2 regions of the Mesorhizobium sp. M1334 genome follow, and region 2 is predicted to be linked to the other one. Evidence: riboswitches for the same ligand, from Rfam matches in the RefSeq annotation. Region 2 holds a riboswitch; the other holds the start of a gene.

Region 1 (7,921 bases), on a different contig from region 2:
CTTTTCTGCGGCGGCGGCAATCGCGCCGGCTCTGCCCTTCACTTCCACAGCCACCGTGTCGAACCGGCTTTCGCCGACCACCGAAACGCCCGCTGCCTTGAGGCCGGCAGCCAGGCGGTTGGCCAGCGTGTGGACGCGGCCGGCAATCGCCTGCAGCCCGGCAGGGCCATGCCAGATCGCGTAGGCCGTCGCCATGTTGGCGAGCAGCGCCTGTGCGGTGCAGATGTTGGAGGTCGCCTTGTCGCGGCGGATATGCTGCTCGCGTGTCTGCAAAGCCAGGCGATAACCGGGACGGCCCTTGCTATCCGTCGACTGGCCAACGAGCCGGCCGGGCATCAGCCGCGTCAGCCTGTCGGAGACCGCGCAATAGGCGGCGTGCGGCCCGCCAAAGCCCATCGGCACGCCAAAACGCTGCGTCGGGCCGACGGCGATGTCGGCGCCAAGCCTGGCCGGCGCATCGGTCAGCGTCAAGCCAAGCGGGTCGGCGATGAAGACGACCAGCGCGCCGGCGGCATGGGCCTTGTCGATGGCTGCCTTGTGATTGCCGTAGACGCCGAATGTATCGGGCCAGGAGACCAGCAGGGCGGCGGTGTTGTCGTCGATCACCTCGCCGTCCACCTCGATGCCGAGGGGCTCGGCGCGGGTGCGCACGACGTCCAGCGTCTGCGGGTGCGGCGTGCCGGCCAGTGCCACCTTGGTGCGCTTGTCGCGATGATGGCGCAGCGCAATGCCGACCGCTTCGGCCACCGCCGTCGCCTCGTCGAGCAGCGAGGCCGATGCCACCGGCAGGCCGGTCAATTCTGTCACCAGCGTCTGGAAGTTGAATAGCATTTCCAGCCGGCCCTGGCTGATCTCGGCCTGGTAAGGCGTGTAGGCGGTATACCAGGCCGGGTTCTCGAACAGGTTGCGCTGGATCACCGGCGGCACATGGACGCCATGATAGCCGGTGCCGATGAAGCTCTTCAGCACCGTGTTCCTTGCCATCGTCGCCGCGAGCTCGGTCAGCGCTTCCGCTTCGCTTGCGGGGGCGGGTAGGGCCAGCGGCCGGTCGAGCCGGATCGACTTCGGCACTGCCTGACTGATCAGGGTCTCGACCGAAGGAACGCCGATCGTCGCCAGCATGGCTCTGACGTCATGGAGGCCCGGGCCGATATGGCGAGCCGAGAAGGGGTAGGGTGCTGCGGTCATCTTCCTGGTCCTGCTATCAACCAATATGGGCTTTGTAAGCGGCTTCATCGAGGAGCTCGTCGAGCTGGCTCTCATTGGCCAGCTTCATCTTCCACAGCCAGCCGTCGCCGGTTGCCGCCGAATTGACGAGCGAAGGATCCGATGACAGCGAGGTGTTGGCCTCGGTGATCTCGCCGTCGACCGGTGCGTAGACGTCCGAAGCCGCCTTGACCGATTCGACCACCACGGCCGTATCGCCCTTGGCCAGCTTTTTCCCTGGCTCCGGCAGTTCAACAAATACGAGATCGCCGAGCTGCTCCTGCGCGTAATCGGTGATGCCGACGGTGGCGATGCCGCCCTCGACGCGCAGCCATTCGTGATCTTCGGTGAAATAGGTCTTTGCCATTGAAATCATCCTTTGCGGTAGCGATGGGGCGTGAAGGGCAAGGGGTGGATGTCGACCGGGATTTTCGTCCCGCGGACATCGGCGAACAGTTTTGCGCCGGATTTGGCAAGCGGTGTCTGGACGTAGCCCATGGCGACCGGATGACCGGCCGAGGGGCCGAAGCCGCCGGAGGTGACGTGGCCGGCAGGGTTGCCGTCGGCATCGAAAAGGGCAGCACCGGCGCGCACCGGCTGGCGGCCTTCCGGCTTCAGGCCGACGCGTTTTTGCGCTGGACCACGCTCCAGGATGGCGCGCAGCGCATCGGCGCCGATGAAGGCGCCCGAGGCGCGAACCTCCTTGGGGATGGCCCACATCAGCCCGGCGCTGGCCGGATCGATCTCCGGCGTGATGTCCAGCCCGTGCAGGCACAGTCCGGCTTCAAGCCGCAGGCTGTCGCGGGCGGCAAGGCCGACCCACATCACCCGCTCGTCCTCGAGCAGCCTGGCGGCGAGGTTTCTTGCATCCGCTTCCGGCAGGCCGATCTCGAAGCCGTCTTCGCCGGTATAGCCGGACCGGCTCATGAACCATTTTTCGCGCGGTTCGATACCGTGCATGAACACCAGCGAACCCGTCTCGATGCCGGCGCGGGAAAGGGCAGCCCACGCTTCGGGGCCCTGGATGGCAAGGAAGACGCGGTCGAGTGCGTCCACCTTCACGTCGAAATCGCCCTCTGCTTCGAAATTTTTGACCAATGCGCGCAGATGTTTTTCGTCGGCGGCGGCATTGCCGGCATTGGCGACCATCATGAAGCGCTCGGCGCCAAGCCTGGTGACGATCAGATCGTCCAGAATGCCGGCAGCCTCGTTGAGGAAGAACGTGTATTTGGACTGGGAAACCTCAAGCGCGCCGGCATCGAACGGGCAGGCGCGGTTCAGAAGCGCTGCTGCCCCCGGACCGCTGATTTCGAACAGCTTCATGTGCGAGATGTCGAACAGGCCGGCATGCTCGCGGCTGTGCAGATGCTCTTTCATCACACCGGCCGGATAGGTCAGCGGCATCGACCAGCCGGCGAAGGCGCCAAAGCGCGCACCGGCTGCCGCATGCAGATCTTCGAGGGGAAGGTGTTTGGTGTCGTCGCCCGTCATGTCATCTCCAGAGTCGCACGCAGGCGGCCGCGAATGGCGACCAGTCCGTGCCCCTCTGTCTGAAGCCTGAGAGACTCGCGCCCCGTAACTCTGTCGGCAGCGCTTACACCTTCGGCGCGGGGGCAAGCCCCGACTTTCCAGAGTGTCTTTCCCGTCTACGGTTCTTTTGCCTGAGAGATTTCGGGCGATTTCCCCTTCGGCGGCAGCTCTCGCTGCTCTCTCCCGCAAACAGGTAGGACTCGGTCAGGAGCCCTCGACTCGTCATCCATAGCCCGTGGACGACACCTTGTCACCTGCCAGCGACATTTTACTGGCAAGTCTTCGCTGCCTCGTCGCGAACAGGTCGCGACCCTATTGTTTTGCGGGCTCGGGCTTGGCTGTCTCGAAGCGCGACATCCATTTGAAGCTGCCGAACCAGTAGCGGCGAACGCCGCCTATGGTGCCGTCGGCGGTGCGCGCGCCGATCCAGTTGTTGACGTATTGGATGAGGCGGACATCGTCCGGCCGCATGGCAAACGCTTCCGGCGTCCGCAACAGCGGGCCGCCCACCAGCTTGAGCTTAGCGTCATAAAGCCTGGCGGCCATTTGCGGCGTCGGCGATGTCGCCACCATCGCCTGTGCTTGCCCGCTGATGACGGCGGCGAAAACATCGGCCGCATTGTCGAATGAAGCGATGGCCGCTTTCGGGAATGCTTCCCTAGCGGCGGCTTCGTCCGTCGAGTTGGAGAGTACGGCGATCTTGTAGCCCGGGGCCGCAAGTGCCTTGCCCGGCCTTTTCCCAAGGCTGGCGATCGTCGCCACCATACGGATATCGGCAGTACCGGTCTGATCGGAGAACACCACCTCGCGTGCGCGTTCCGGCGTGCTGGCGTAGCCCGCCGCGATCATGTCGAAATCACCCTTGAGCAGTCGCGTCTTGAGGTCGCTCCAGGGCACTTCGACCAGCTTGAGGTCGACGCCGAGATCCGACGCCAGAGCACTGGTCAGGTCGACATCATAGCCGGCGAATTTTCCGTCTGCCTTCTTGAGTATCCACGGTGGGTTGAGCGCCACGCCGACCGTCAACGTCTTCTGGTCGATGATGCGCTTGAGGCTGTCGTCTGCCCGGGCTGGCAGCAGCGACAAAGCCAACCAGGCAGAAAGAGCAAGTATAATTGTGGCGATCATCTTAGCGCGCATTAATATAACCTCGCTGAGCCCGTCCGGTTGTCAGATTTACACAGAGGTGCCATTCTGTCGATAGCGGGCCCTGATGGAGAGTTGCGATGTCGGCACGGATGGCGGTTACCGGTTCGATGATGTTCCTGGGTTGCATCCTGGGCAACCCGGCGAAGCTTTCGTTGCTGCCGGCGGCAGCGCAGGCTGCGGGGGCAAAACGCGTGGTCTGCTCCAGCGCCGATTACCGTTATTCCTATTGCGGGGTCGATACGCGACGTGGCGTGCAGTTGACCTCCCGTCTATCGAAGGCACGTTGCGTGTACGGTAGAAGCTGGGGCTATGACGGCGGCGGCATCTGGGTCGACAATGGTTGCTCGGCCGAATTCGCAGTCGCCGGCCCCGACCGTAACCCCTCTGCTGGCGACCTCGCCGCAGCCATTATCGTCGGCGGCGTGGTAGGCGCCATTCTCGACAACAGCAATTCGCATCGCCATCATTCCGATAATTACTATCCGAAGCCGCGCCCGCGCCGTTACGACCAATCGATTGATCCGACGCCGCAATTCGACAATCAGGGCAATCCCAACTTCGATACCCACGGCAACTACCAAGGACCGCACGGGCTTGGGAAGCTCGTCACCCCGGACGATAATCCCGACCTGAATCCGGCCCTGCGGAGCGACGGCGACGACAGCGACGACGACAGTTAGTTTAGGTGAAACTGAGGTCAGGTTTCAGTCAGATGCCGCCGTACCAGTCGTAGCCATTGTCCTCCCAATAGCCGCCTCTGCCGCCGCCGATATTGGCGAAGCCGTCGACCAGCTCGATCTTGTAGAGATATTTCGGCATCTTGTAGCCGAGTTGGCGCTCGACGCGGACGCGCAGCGGCGCGCCGTTCTCGACCGGCAACGGCTTGCCGTTGAGGCCATAGGCAAGGATCGTCTGCGGATGACGGGCATCGATCAGGTCGATCGAGCCGTAATATTTGATATCGCCGGCAAGGCTGCGGTCGATCGTATCGAGGCAGTGGAATATGACATAGCGCGCCTGCGGCTTGACCACGGCCTGGTCGAGCACCAGCGACAGCGGCGTGCCGGTCCATTTGGCAATGCAGCTCCAGCCTTCGACGCAGTCGTGGCGGGTGATCTGCGTGCGGCTCGGCATGGCCATCAGCTGCTCGCGGCTCAGCGACAGCGGTTTTTCGACGAGGCCTGAAACCTCCAGCCGCCAGTCGGCGAAATCGCTGGCGAGCAGGCCCTTGTAGAAATCGTCGTCCGGTGCGGTGACACCGTTCGGCCGCTGCGGCTGGCGAATGTCGGCCTCGGTGAACTCCGGCGCCAGCGCATCGCGGCCGGCAAGCAGCCGCTGCGCCCGCCAGGTCAGGCCATTGGCGCTTTCGAGGAAGCTGCGCAGGCCGTCGCCGACGCCAAGCTGGCTGTCGAAGGCGTCGCAGCCCGACAGCATGATGCCGGAAAGGCCGAGGCTGGCCGAAGTCAGGAATTTCCTTCGGCTTATCTGTAGCTTGGGGCTGATCTCGAATTTCGCCATGTCAGGCACTCCTCTCTGGCGCATCGTCGGCATGCGCCGGCGGGTCGGTTCGATACCAGCCGGTGATGATTGAGCGCAGCTCGTTGATCGGACCGGCGGCCAGGATCATCAGGATGTGGATAATGAAGAAGGCGACGAGCAGCAGCATCACCGTGAAATGAATGGTGCGCGCCGTCTGTCGGCCGCCGAGCAGATCGTTCAGGAACGGCAGCACCGAATCCATGCTCGGCGACATGGCAAGGCCGGTGATGATCATCAGCGGCAGCAGCACGAACAGCACGCCGCCATAAGCCATCTTCTGCAAGGTGTTGTATTCGCGCCTGTGGTGAAACCTGAACCTGGCGTGGTCGACAATGTCTTGCGGCAGCCGCCTGAAATCATCGAGGCGCGGGGCAAGATCGCGGCGCAAATGGCCGTTGATGAGGCTGGCGACCAGCCAGACCAGCAGCGTGGTGGTCAGCACCCAGGCAAAGAAGAAATGAACGACGCGCGCGGTGCCGAGATCGTAATAGGAAGGAATCGTCGCCCAGGACGGGAAGGCCCGGGAAGTCTCCTGGCCGGCCGGACCCGACCAGCCGAGCACGCCGGTGGTATCGAAGCGCTTGCCGAAAATTTCGGTGTAACCGCGCGGGCCAGCCGCGGTATTCTCGGCGCCGATGGCGAAGATGGTGTTGTTGTAGCCAAAGCCCGACTCCTTGCCGATGTAGAGCTGCGGGCGGGCGTTGAAGATCTGCAGGCCGGAAAGCAGCATGAAGAACAGCGCGATCGCCCATAGCCAATGCGTCAGCCGCGTCCAGCGCGACTGGCGATAGATCAGCGTCACATCGCTCGGCGCGGCGGTATCTGCTCCGGCGGCTTGGTTTCTGGCAAGCGATTCCATCTGTTGTTCCTCCGGCCGCGCGTTCGCCGCGGCCTGTCAGATATCTTCTCCTCCCAATACGTCGCCAGCCTAAGCGATGTTTCACCCGATCACGGATTTATTACGGACTGCCGAGGCTGACGGCTAGGTTGACTGCGGCTGCGACGATGACTGTATTGAAGAAGAACGACAGGATCGAATGCACAAGCACGACACGGCGCATTTGCGAGGTCGTGATGTTGGTGTCGGCGGTTTGCGCCGTCATGCCGATCACTGTCGAAAAATAGAGGAAATCCGAGCCCTCCGGGCGCTTGCCGCCCGGGAAGTCGAGGCCGCCGACTGGAATCCTCTTTTTGGTGTCGCCATCCATCGCATCGCCGTCCAACCAATAGAGATGCGCGTAGTGAAGTGCCGCCATGGCATGGATGGTCAACCAGCCAAGCGGGATAGACAGCAGCGCGACCGTAAGCTCGACGGGATCCGCGCTCTTCTCCCTGTTGATCAATTGAAACAACGAAATGATGGCAATAGCGACCACAACCAGAGTGACCGCGAAGATCGCCAGTACCGGCAGGTCAGTGTCGCCTGCATTCTTGCGCAGATAGCTGCCGGTAAGCCGAGGCATGTGGGCGATGACAAGAACGAGATAGGCGGCAAAGAACACGTTGGCGCCGATCGAATAGGCAAGCGGCGCACGCCAGATCAGCGCGGCGCCAAAGGCTGCCACGCCGATGCAGGCCGACACCGCGAACAGCGTGTGGCGTCGCATGGGCATCTTGGTCGTGGTACCGGTCGCCATGGTTTTCAGTCCGCTGGCGCGGATTTCAGCGCTCGCCGTAGGATGCGGTCAAGCTCGCCTAGGAACCGCGAGCGATCCTGCGGCGCGAAGCTCGAATTGTAGCCCTTGCTCTCGCCGGTTTCGCGCAGGTGCTGCTTGAGGTCGCGCATCGCCACCGCCATGCCGATCGTTTCGGGCGTAAACGGGCGTCCGGTCGGACCAAGTACGTGGGCGCCAAGCGCCACCGCGCGCGCGGCAAGCGGGATATCGGCGGTCACCACAATGTCGTTGGACCGGGCATTTTCGACGATCCAGTCGTCGGCGGCATCGGCGCCCTTGGGGACGACGACATTGCGGATCATCGGATCGCGCGACGGACGCAAGCCGCCATTGGAGACGAAGGTGACGACGATGCCGTGCCGCTCGGCGACTTTTTCGACCTCGGCCTTCACCGGGCAAGCGTCGGCGTCGACGAGAATAGCAGGTGCGGGCATCGTTGTTCCAAATGTGAAAGAGCCGGGCGGCGTCGCCCGGCTCGATCGATGATAGTCGAGCGGCTACTAGGCCGGCAACGCGCCGGATCTCTTGGCCGTCCAGGTGGCGATATAGTCCATCAGGCCAGGATTGAGGCAATCATAAGGTTCGAGCCCGATCGACTTCAGCTGTGACCTTATGCCGTCCATGCGGCTCGGATCGACACCGGACTCGATGATCGACGAGACAAAGGCGGTGAAGCCCGGCGGCGACCAGCCATCCTCCTGGAAGCGTTCCGGATGGATGAAGGACAGCCCCTTGAAAGCGTGGTCGCGCTCGACCGGGCCGTGCATGTGGACGCCGCAGCCGGTGCAGGCATGGCGCAGGATCAGCGCGCCCGGATCGAC
Region 2 (7,921 bases):
AATGTATTCCACCAGGAGAAAGATTCCGACGACCGACGCTGACACTGGCAGGAAGCTATGGGCGTTATCTGATCGAGCCCAGTCACTTGAAGTGTCCAAACCGTGGCCCCCTGCGGCTCGCCTCTTCGACGCGAGAAAAAGCTATTTTTGGAGCGTCTACAGAAGCTTGCGAAGACTTTTGGGACCGAGAACGACATCGGTGTCGTCAGACTGACGCGGTTCGGATGTGTGACTAGCGACTTTGAACCAGCGGGTTCGATCTGGAAAGCACGTTCCAATGCTACGTCGTGGTCCGAAGGGCGATCGATGTCACGACACGATGCCGTAGGTTAGGCGAGAGATCTGGAACTGATGCGCGAGTAATTGACTTATTGCCTCCTCCCAAGGCAGTACCGGCCCGGCAGCGAGCGTAGTCTCCTGCCGGGCTTCCAGTTCGCTGAGTGCCTGCACACCTTTGCCACAGCCACAACCGAACGTGCCTCCCCGGTTCAAGCCCAACCGCCTCTCCTGCGCGCCGCCTGACCCAAAGAAATTACCGGGCTCGATCCCGCGCCGATTACTGGCCGTGCCGAGGTGGCGAGCAGTTGTGCTTGGACTTCGTTCAGCCGACGAGAGGATGCTCAGCACTGCCGCACTGACATAAACGGTCTTGGTGGTTCGGGCGCCTCAAATGTGCTGCATGACGTTTTCGAATGTCCCACAGGTTGCGGAAGAAGGGGGCATCCTTGGTTCACGCGTTTCAGCTTGCCGGCGAAAATGATGGGTCTGCATCAATATTGAGGCGCAACCAGTGCTGTAACTATCGTTGAACAGAGCTATACACGGACCGTTCAATAGGCAGCGCGGGAGAGATCGGCACGTGGTCGACACCGACGGAGCAACCCCCCAAGGAAACTCTCAGGTACAAGCGACCGTCCTGCCGAACAATCTGGAGAGAGACGCCGGAGCGTCCACCGAAGGGGAAAGCCGGGCCTCCCGGTTAAGCTCTCAGGTACCGTGACAGATTTGGGGGTTAGCCGCGGGCCGACTGGCCCGAACCCATTGTCCTGTCTGGAGAGCGAAATGCCCAAGATTGTTGTGATTGGTGCCGGCATTACCGGCGTGTCGACAGCCTATGCCCTTTTGGAACACGGCTATGACGTCACCGTGCTGGAGCGTCAGCGCTATGCGGCAATGGAGACCTCATTTGCAAATGGCGGCCAGCTCTCGGCGAGCAATGCGGAAGTCTGGAACCACTGGTCGACGATCTTAAAGGGCATCAAGTGGATGGTGAGACGCGACGCGCCACTCCTCATGAACCCGGCGCCGACATGGCACAAGTACAGCTGGCTTGCGGAATTCGTCTCCCATATCGGAAAGTACCGCGAGAATACTGTTGCCCCCACCCGTCTGGCGATCGCTGCGCGCAGGCACATGTTCGACATCGCTGAGCGGGAAGGCATCGATTTCGACCACGTTCGCCGCGGAATCCTGCATGTCTATTGGGACAAGCCTGGTTTCGACCACGCTACGAAAGTCAATCAACTCCTCGTCGAAGGAGGCCTTGACAGGCGGCCGGTCACAGCTGGCGAGATCGCCTCTCTTGAGCCGGCCTTGCAGGGCGCTTTTTATGGTGGGTTCTACACACCTTCGGACTCAACCGGTGACATCCACAAGTATACCACCGGATTAGCCCGTACATGCGAAGGACGCGGTGGAAGTTTTCTCTATGACGCGTCGGTGACAAAGATTGAGCGACGCGGCCGGTTCAGGCTGACGTACTCTACCCATACTTCTCAGGCGCAGGTTATCGAGGCCGACGCAATTGTCGTATGCGCGGGCTCGAACAGCCGTGACTTCGCGGCGATGTTGGGCGATCGCCTCAACATCTATCCTGTCAAGGGATACTCGATCACGGTCCACCTGGAGGACAATGCGGCAGAGGAAGCCGCTCCGTGGGTGAGCATCCTCGACGACCGGGCTAAAATCGTGACCAGCCGGCTTGGCGCAGAGCGCTTCCGAGTGGCTGGCACCGCCGAGTTCAACGGCCAAAACTGGGACATAAGGGATGGCAGAGTAAGACCTCTGGTAGACTGGACGCGGCAACTCTTCCCGGGCGTCAATACGAACCGCGTTGTGCCGTGGGCTGGCCTCCGTCCTATGATGCCTAACATGATGCCGCGTGTCGGCAAAGGGAAGGCGCTAGGCGTCTACTATAACACGGGCCACGGGCACCTTGGCTGGACACTGTCTGCCGCGACATCAGCCATGTTGGCTGAGGCCGTCGCAAAGGATCTTCCTGTTCACAATCGTCTGGTGGCATAGGGAGGATAAGGTGGATAGCCAGCAGCTAAACGCCCGTATCGAGATTGCCGGACTGAAGATCGCTCGGGAGCTGCACGACTTCATGCGTGATGAGGCGCTACCGAGCACAGGCATCGGCAATTCGGCCTTTCGGGGCTCTTTCTCGCCGGTCGTGCATGATCTCAGCCCCTCCAACCGCGATCTGCTGGCGTTCGCGACGAGATCTAGGAGCAGATCCCGCCGGCCGATACTAGCCCGTCTTATGCATGACGGCGTGTTGGAGAGGCTGGCGGATGTAGCTTAAGCGGTTGATTTGGCGTAGGATTCAGTTGCTTAGGCCAACCCTTCCACCAGATCTCGCGAGCCACACCCGCCATGACCGACGATACGTTGCCGCCGTTGTGTTTTCCAGCCGTCGGACGCAAGAAGATCACAGCTGCGTTGATGGCGGACGCATCACATCGGATGGCGGCGTTATGCTTCTGGCCGCCGCCGAGCGGCGTTTGCGACTGGCCGACCGGCTTGCGGCTGCGATCCACGATCCGCGTCACCCGCAGCGGGTGAGGCACGCCATGGCCGACATTCTGCGCGCCCGCATCTTTGCGATCGCGTGCGGCTACGAGGATGGCAACGATCTCGACCGGCTGCGCACCGACCCGGCCTTCAAGCTCGCCTGCGGACGGTTGCCCGACAGCGGGCTCGACCTGTGCTCGCAGCCGACATGCTCGCGCCTGGAGAACCTGCCCGACCTCAAGACCGTCATCCGGCTCGGCGATGTGCTGGTCGACCTGTGGCTGTCGAGCTATGCCGCGCCGCCCAAGATGGTGACGCTCGACATCGACGATACGCTCGATGTCGTTCACGGCCATCAGCAGCTGTCGCTCTTCAACGCCCACTACGACGAGCGCTGCTTCCTGCCGATCCATGTCTATGACGCCGCGACAGGACGCCCGGTCGCCATGATCCTGCGCCCCGGCAAGACGCCGACGGGCAAGGAGATCCGCGGCCATCTGCGCCGTCTCGTGCGGCGCATCCGCGCCCGCTGGCCGACCACCCGTATCCTGGTGCGCGGCGATGGCCATTACGGCCGGGCGCAAGTCATGGCATGGTGCGAGGACAACGGCATCGACTATATCTTCGGACTGCCCGGCAACACGGTTCTCCAGCGGCTCGTCGACGAGAGCGCCGACGACGGCCGCACCCGCCGCGCGCTCGAGCGCAAGCCTGTGCTGCGCGGCTATGCCGAGACCCGCTACAAGGCGAAGTCCTGGAAGCTTGAGCGCGCGTCTGCGCCCGCATCGAGGCGACTGCGATGGGCCTCGACATCCGCTTCGTCGTCACCAATCTCGACAGCGGCTCGGCCGAGCACCTCTACGACGTGATCTACTGCGCCCGCGGCCAGGCCGAAAACCTGATCAAGATGCACAAGAGCCAACTCGCCTCCGACCGCACCAGCTGCCGTTCGCCGATCGCCAACCAGGTCCGCCTCGTCCTGCACACCGCCGCATACTGGCTGATGATCACCCTGCGCGACGCGGTGCCCACATCCCATCATCTGTGCAAAGCCGAGTTCGCCACGTTGCGGCTCAGGCTCCTCAAGCTCGGCGCCCGCGTCATCGAAACCGTCTCGCGCGTCCGCCTGGCCTTCGCCGCCGCCTGTCCCGAGGCCAGCCTGTTCCGGACGCTCGCCAGCAATCTGCAGCCGGCTGGACCATGACCGCCGGGGCAGCAGCCCCGTCGAACCAGGCAGCTTCCACCTCCAGCGCGTACACAAGTCCAGACACAGCCGCGGTGAAAAAGACGCCGCGCTGCCACCCGTCCGCCGCTCAGCGCCAAACAAACCCAGATGCGTCATGAATAAGACGGGCTAATCCCTGCGAAGGGACCACAATCTCTTAACAGAAGCCTAAAATTGACTACTGATATTGGCAAACAACTTCGAATCAGTCGACGGTCTCTAATCTAAGGATTGACAGAAATGACTCCCGTCCAGAAGACCAATGTTCCGCTCCGCATCCTTATTTTGGGCGGTACCGGCTTCATCGGATCTCACGAGGTGCGCTACGCCGTCCAGCGAGGACACACCGTGACCGTCTTCAACCGCGGGCTCGGGCAGGCAGATCTCCCTCCAGGCGTCCGGTACCTGCGCGGCGACAGGAGCAACAACCTTGACTCGCTGAAAACTGCGTCATGGGACGCCGTCATTGACAACTCCGCCACCGACCCGGCTTGGGTCCGCATGTCTGCAGAGTTGCTGCGGGACCGTGCAAAGCTTTACATGTATGTGTCCTCCACCGGCGTCTATTTCCCATACCTCACGACGGACATTAGCGAGGCTGTGAAGCCGGTTTGGATAGAGAGCCCGTCCAATGGGTGGAGTAGCTTCGGCGTAAGCAAGGCGCTCTCGGAGATCGAGGCCGAAAAGGCGTTCCTCGGGAGAACCATCATTGTGCGGCCTCACTACATCGTCGGCCCGGGGGATACTACGTACCGCTTCCCCTATTGGCCGCAACGCGTCGAGCGCGGCGGCGAAATAATCGCGCCCGGTCGTCGGACGGACGCCGTACAATTTGTGGACGTGCGCGACCTGACCGAGTGGATGATCCGGATGGTGGAACTGGAGGCGACCGGCACTTACAACGTGGCGGGTCCGCGCACGCCGCTGTGGATGACCGATTTCCTCACCGGGGTGCGCGCATCCCTTGGTGCCTCTGAGAACGACGTACGCTTTACCTGGATCGACGACTATGACTTCCTGGAGGAGAATGGTGTGGACGAGGTCGTGCCCTGGGTGCCGCTATGCGGCGACGCTCTGGGCTCCGCGAGCATCAACTTCGACAAGGCCCTAAGGTCTGGACTCACCCAGGAATTCCAGCGCGGTGCCTCCAGGGCGCAGGGCCAAGCCCGATTTCGCGCTTACGCCGGAGAAGGAGGAGGTAATGCTCGCAGCGTGGAAGGCGCGAAAGGTGGCTGACACGGAAGATAAAAGGAATGTGCAGACGATCGCTGCTCCGAAGCCGGTGCCCATCTGCATCAGAACAGAAGTGTTCGCCACATACGCGGCGTTTATCTATCAAGAGAGCAGCGGTTCTTTGAAGTTTATGACATCAGGAGCAATTCTTCGATCCTAATTCAAACGAGGTGAGCATTTCTGAAAGAGCCAGGTCGCGTTTCCAGTGATCTTGTCGATGAGTTCAAGCGCGCGATGCGCGCGGCCAAAGAGGCGACCCAATGTTACCTGGTTACGGGCGTCGCCGATTTCGTGTTGCTCGTCTCAGTCGAGGACGAGGACACCTTTGTCTTCGTCAAGACAAGGCTCTATACTAATCCTATTGTCAGAAAATTCCGAAGCATGATTTCACTCGATCGTGTCAAGTTTGACCCCGCTCAGCGTATAGGCGTTGGCCGGTTGCGCTGAACCCATCAATCCGGGCTGGTTTTCGAAATCGCCATTCGAATTCCAGCATCAGATTGATCTTTTTCGCCAAGCCAACTGTGCGATCTAAGAACTCAGTTGACTGCCTCACCCGTGAATTCACGCCCAGTGTCGGGCCTGCGCGCCGCCGAGACAACCTGCCGTAGATTAAAAAGAGATCAGTCCAATGAAAGACATCCATGTGGTCACCGATTTCCCGCGCAAGGTCCGCGAGATTGAGAACCTGTGGATCCCGATGCCAGATGGCGTGAAACTAGCTGCCCGCATCTGGGTCCCGGAAGACGCCGAAGCCGATCCGGTCCCGGCCATCCTCGAATACCTGCCTTACCGCAAACGCGACGAAACGGCGGAACGTGATGCGCTCACTCATCCCTACTTTGCCGGTCATGGCTACGCTGGCGTACGTGTCGATATTCGTGGCACCGGCGACAGTGAAGGTGTTTGCAAGGGCGAGTATCTGAAGCAAGAGCAGGATGACTGTTTGGCCGTCATCGAATGGTTGGCCAAACAGCCTTGGTGCTCGGGCGCGGTCGGCATGATCGGCATTAGCTGGGGCGGCTTCAACGGGCTCCAGGTCGCCGCGCGCCGCCCGCCGGCGCTTAAAACGGTGATCTCACTGTGCTCAACCGACGACCGCTATAATGACGACATCCATTATCTCGGCGGCGCGCAGATGTGCGACAATCTGGACTGGGGCACTACCGCGTGGGCGATCGCCATGACGCCGCCCGATCCACTGATCGTCGGCGACCGCTGGCGCGAGCTTTGGGAAGGCCGCCTTAACGGCAACGGCATCTGGATGCAGGAATGGTTTGAGCATCAGCGCCGCGACGAGTTCTACAAGCACGGCTCGATCTGCGAGGGTTACTCCGATGTCGAGATCCCCGTTTACCTCGTGGGTGGCTGGGCCGACAGCTATCCGAACCCGATCTTCCGCATGCTCGAAAGACTGCCTGGGATCCGGAAGGGCCTGATTGGTCCGTGGGGTCATAAATATCCGCATTTCGCCATGCCCGGACCGCGCATCGGTTTTCTCAAGGAATGCCTGCGCTGGTGGGATCAGTATCTCAAGGGGATCGATACTGGCATTGCCCATGAACCGATGTTACGGGCTTGGATGCAAGACCCCTGTCCCCCGGCTGCCATTTATGATGAGCGGCCCGGCCGTTGGGTCGCGGAGCCCTCCTGGCCGGGACCAGGCGTCGGTGCACGATCACTGGCCCTTTCGCCGGGACGCCTTGCAGAGGGCGCCAGCAGCGATGACGTGCTGACAATTTGCTCACCGTTGACGGCGGGCCTCTCCTCGGGGGCGTGGTGCGCTTTTGGCGTCGTTCCAACCTTGCCGGTAGACCAGCGCATGGAAGCCGGCAATGCGCTTGTCTTCGAAACGACCCCTTTGGAAGAAACCGTGGAAATTCTCGGCTTTCCGGAATTCGAGGTAAAGCTCGCCTCGGACAAGCCAGTTGCGGTGATCTCAGCGACGCTATCGCTGGTATTCGAAGACGGCGCAGCATCGCGCGTTAGCTATGGCATTCTCAATCTCACGCATCGGCATGACGAGCTCGAGCTCCAGCCAATGCAGCCAGGCAATCCCGAAACGGTGCGCTTCAAATTGCGCTGCTGTGGCCAGCGCTTCGAGAAGGGTCAGCGCATCCGGCTTGCCATCGCCACCGGGCATTGGCCGATCGTTTTTCCAGGGCCGGAGAAGGCGACGCTGTCGATTCATTGCGCTGGCAGCAGGCTGACCCTGCCGGTGCGCAAGCCGCAGCCACTGGATGCAACGCTTGCGGCGTTTGAAGGGCCGGAGAGCGCAATGCCTATGGCGCAGGAAGTGATTAAGTCCGGCGAGCCCTTCCGGCGCGAGGTGACGACCAACCAGATCACCGGCGAAACCACCTACACTGTCGTGAGCGACGCCGGGACAGTGTGCCACCCACACACCGGCATCACTCTATCGGATAGGCAGACAAACGTCTTCGTCGTACATCGGGACGAACCGAATTCGGCACGCGGAACCGTGACTTGGGAGAAATCCTACGCCCGAGGCGACTGGGACGCCAGGGTTAGGGTTTCGGCGACGGTGCACGCGCTACGTGATGTCTGGCGCGTGGAGGCCCATCTTGTTGCGCGTGCTGGCGACGAAGTCGTCGTTGATCGCGAAGAGGTCAAGGAGTTTCCACGCGATCTGAACTGAGGAGATCA

Evidence for each region. A riboswitch is a leader RNA that binds a small molecule or an ion and turns the genes downstream of it on or off. The one in region 2 is predicted to bind glycine.
Region 1: another riboswitch for glycine. It lies ahead of gcvT (glycine cleavage system aminomethyltransferase GcvT); the one in region 2 lies ahead of NKH17_RS32110 (D-amino acid dehydrogenase).

The regions. Positions count from the first base shown of each region.
Region 1 covers NZ_JAMYLM010000019.1:395-8,315, reverse strand. Annotated here, with positions in the region: gene gcvP (aminomethyl-transferring glycine dehydrogenase) at 1-1,188, opposite strand, end outside; gene gcvH (glycine cleavage system protein GcvH) at 1,205-1,573, opposite strand; gene gcvT (glycine cleavage system aminomethyltransferase GcvT) at 1,579-2,697, opposite strand; glycine riboswitch at 2,846-2,932, opposite strand; gene NKH17_RS25150 (transporter substrate-binding domain-containing protein) at 3,049-3,864, opposite strand; gene NKH17_RS25145 (DUF3011 domain-containing protein) at 3,975-4,565, shown strand; gene NKH17_RS25140 (molybdopterin-binding protein) at 4,594-5,403, opposite strand; gene NKH17_RS25135 (cytochrome b/b6 domain-containing protein) at 5,405-6,283, opposite strand; gene NKH17_RS25130 (DUF1345 domain-containing protein) at 6,384-7,061, opposite strand; gene NKH17_RS25125 (YaiI/YqxD family protein) at 7,067-7,534, opposite strand; gene gfa (S-(hydroxymethyl)glutathione synthase) at 7,601-7,921, opposite strand, start outside.
Region 2 covers NZ_JAMYLM010000043.1:9,877-17,797, forward strand. Annotated here, with positions in the region: glycine riboswitch at 834-924, shown strand; gene NKH17_RS32110 (D-amino acid dehydrogenase) at 1,063-2,304, shown strand; gene NKH17_RS32115 (hypothetical protein) at 2,315-2,587, shown strand; partial or broken gene NKH17_RS32120 (IS1380 family transposase) at 2,659-4,000, shown strand; gene NKH17_RS32125 (NAD-dependent epimerase/dehydratase family protein) at 4,262-5,257, shown strand; gene NKH17_RS32130 (Lrp/AsnC ligand binding domain-containing protein) at 5,435-5,701, shown strand; gene NKH17_RS32135 (CocE/NonD family hydrolase) at 5,886-7,913, shown strand.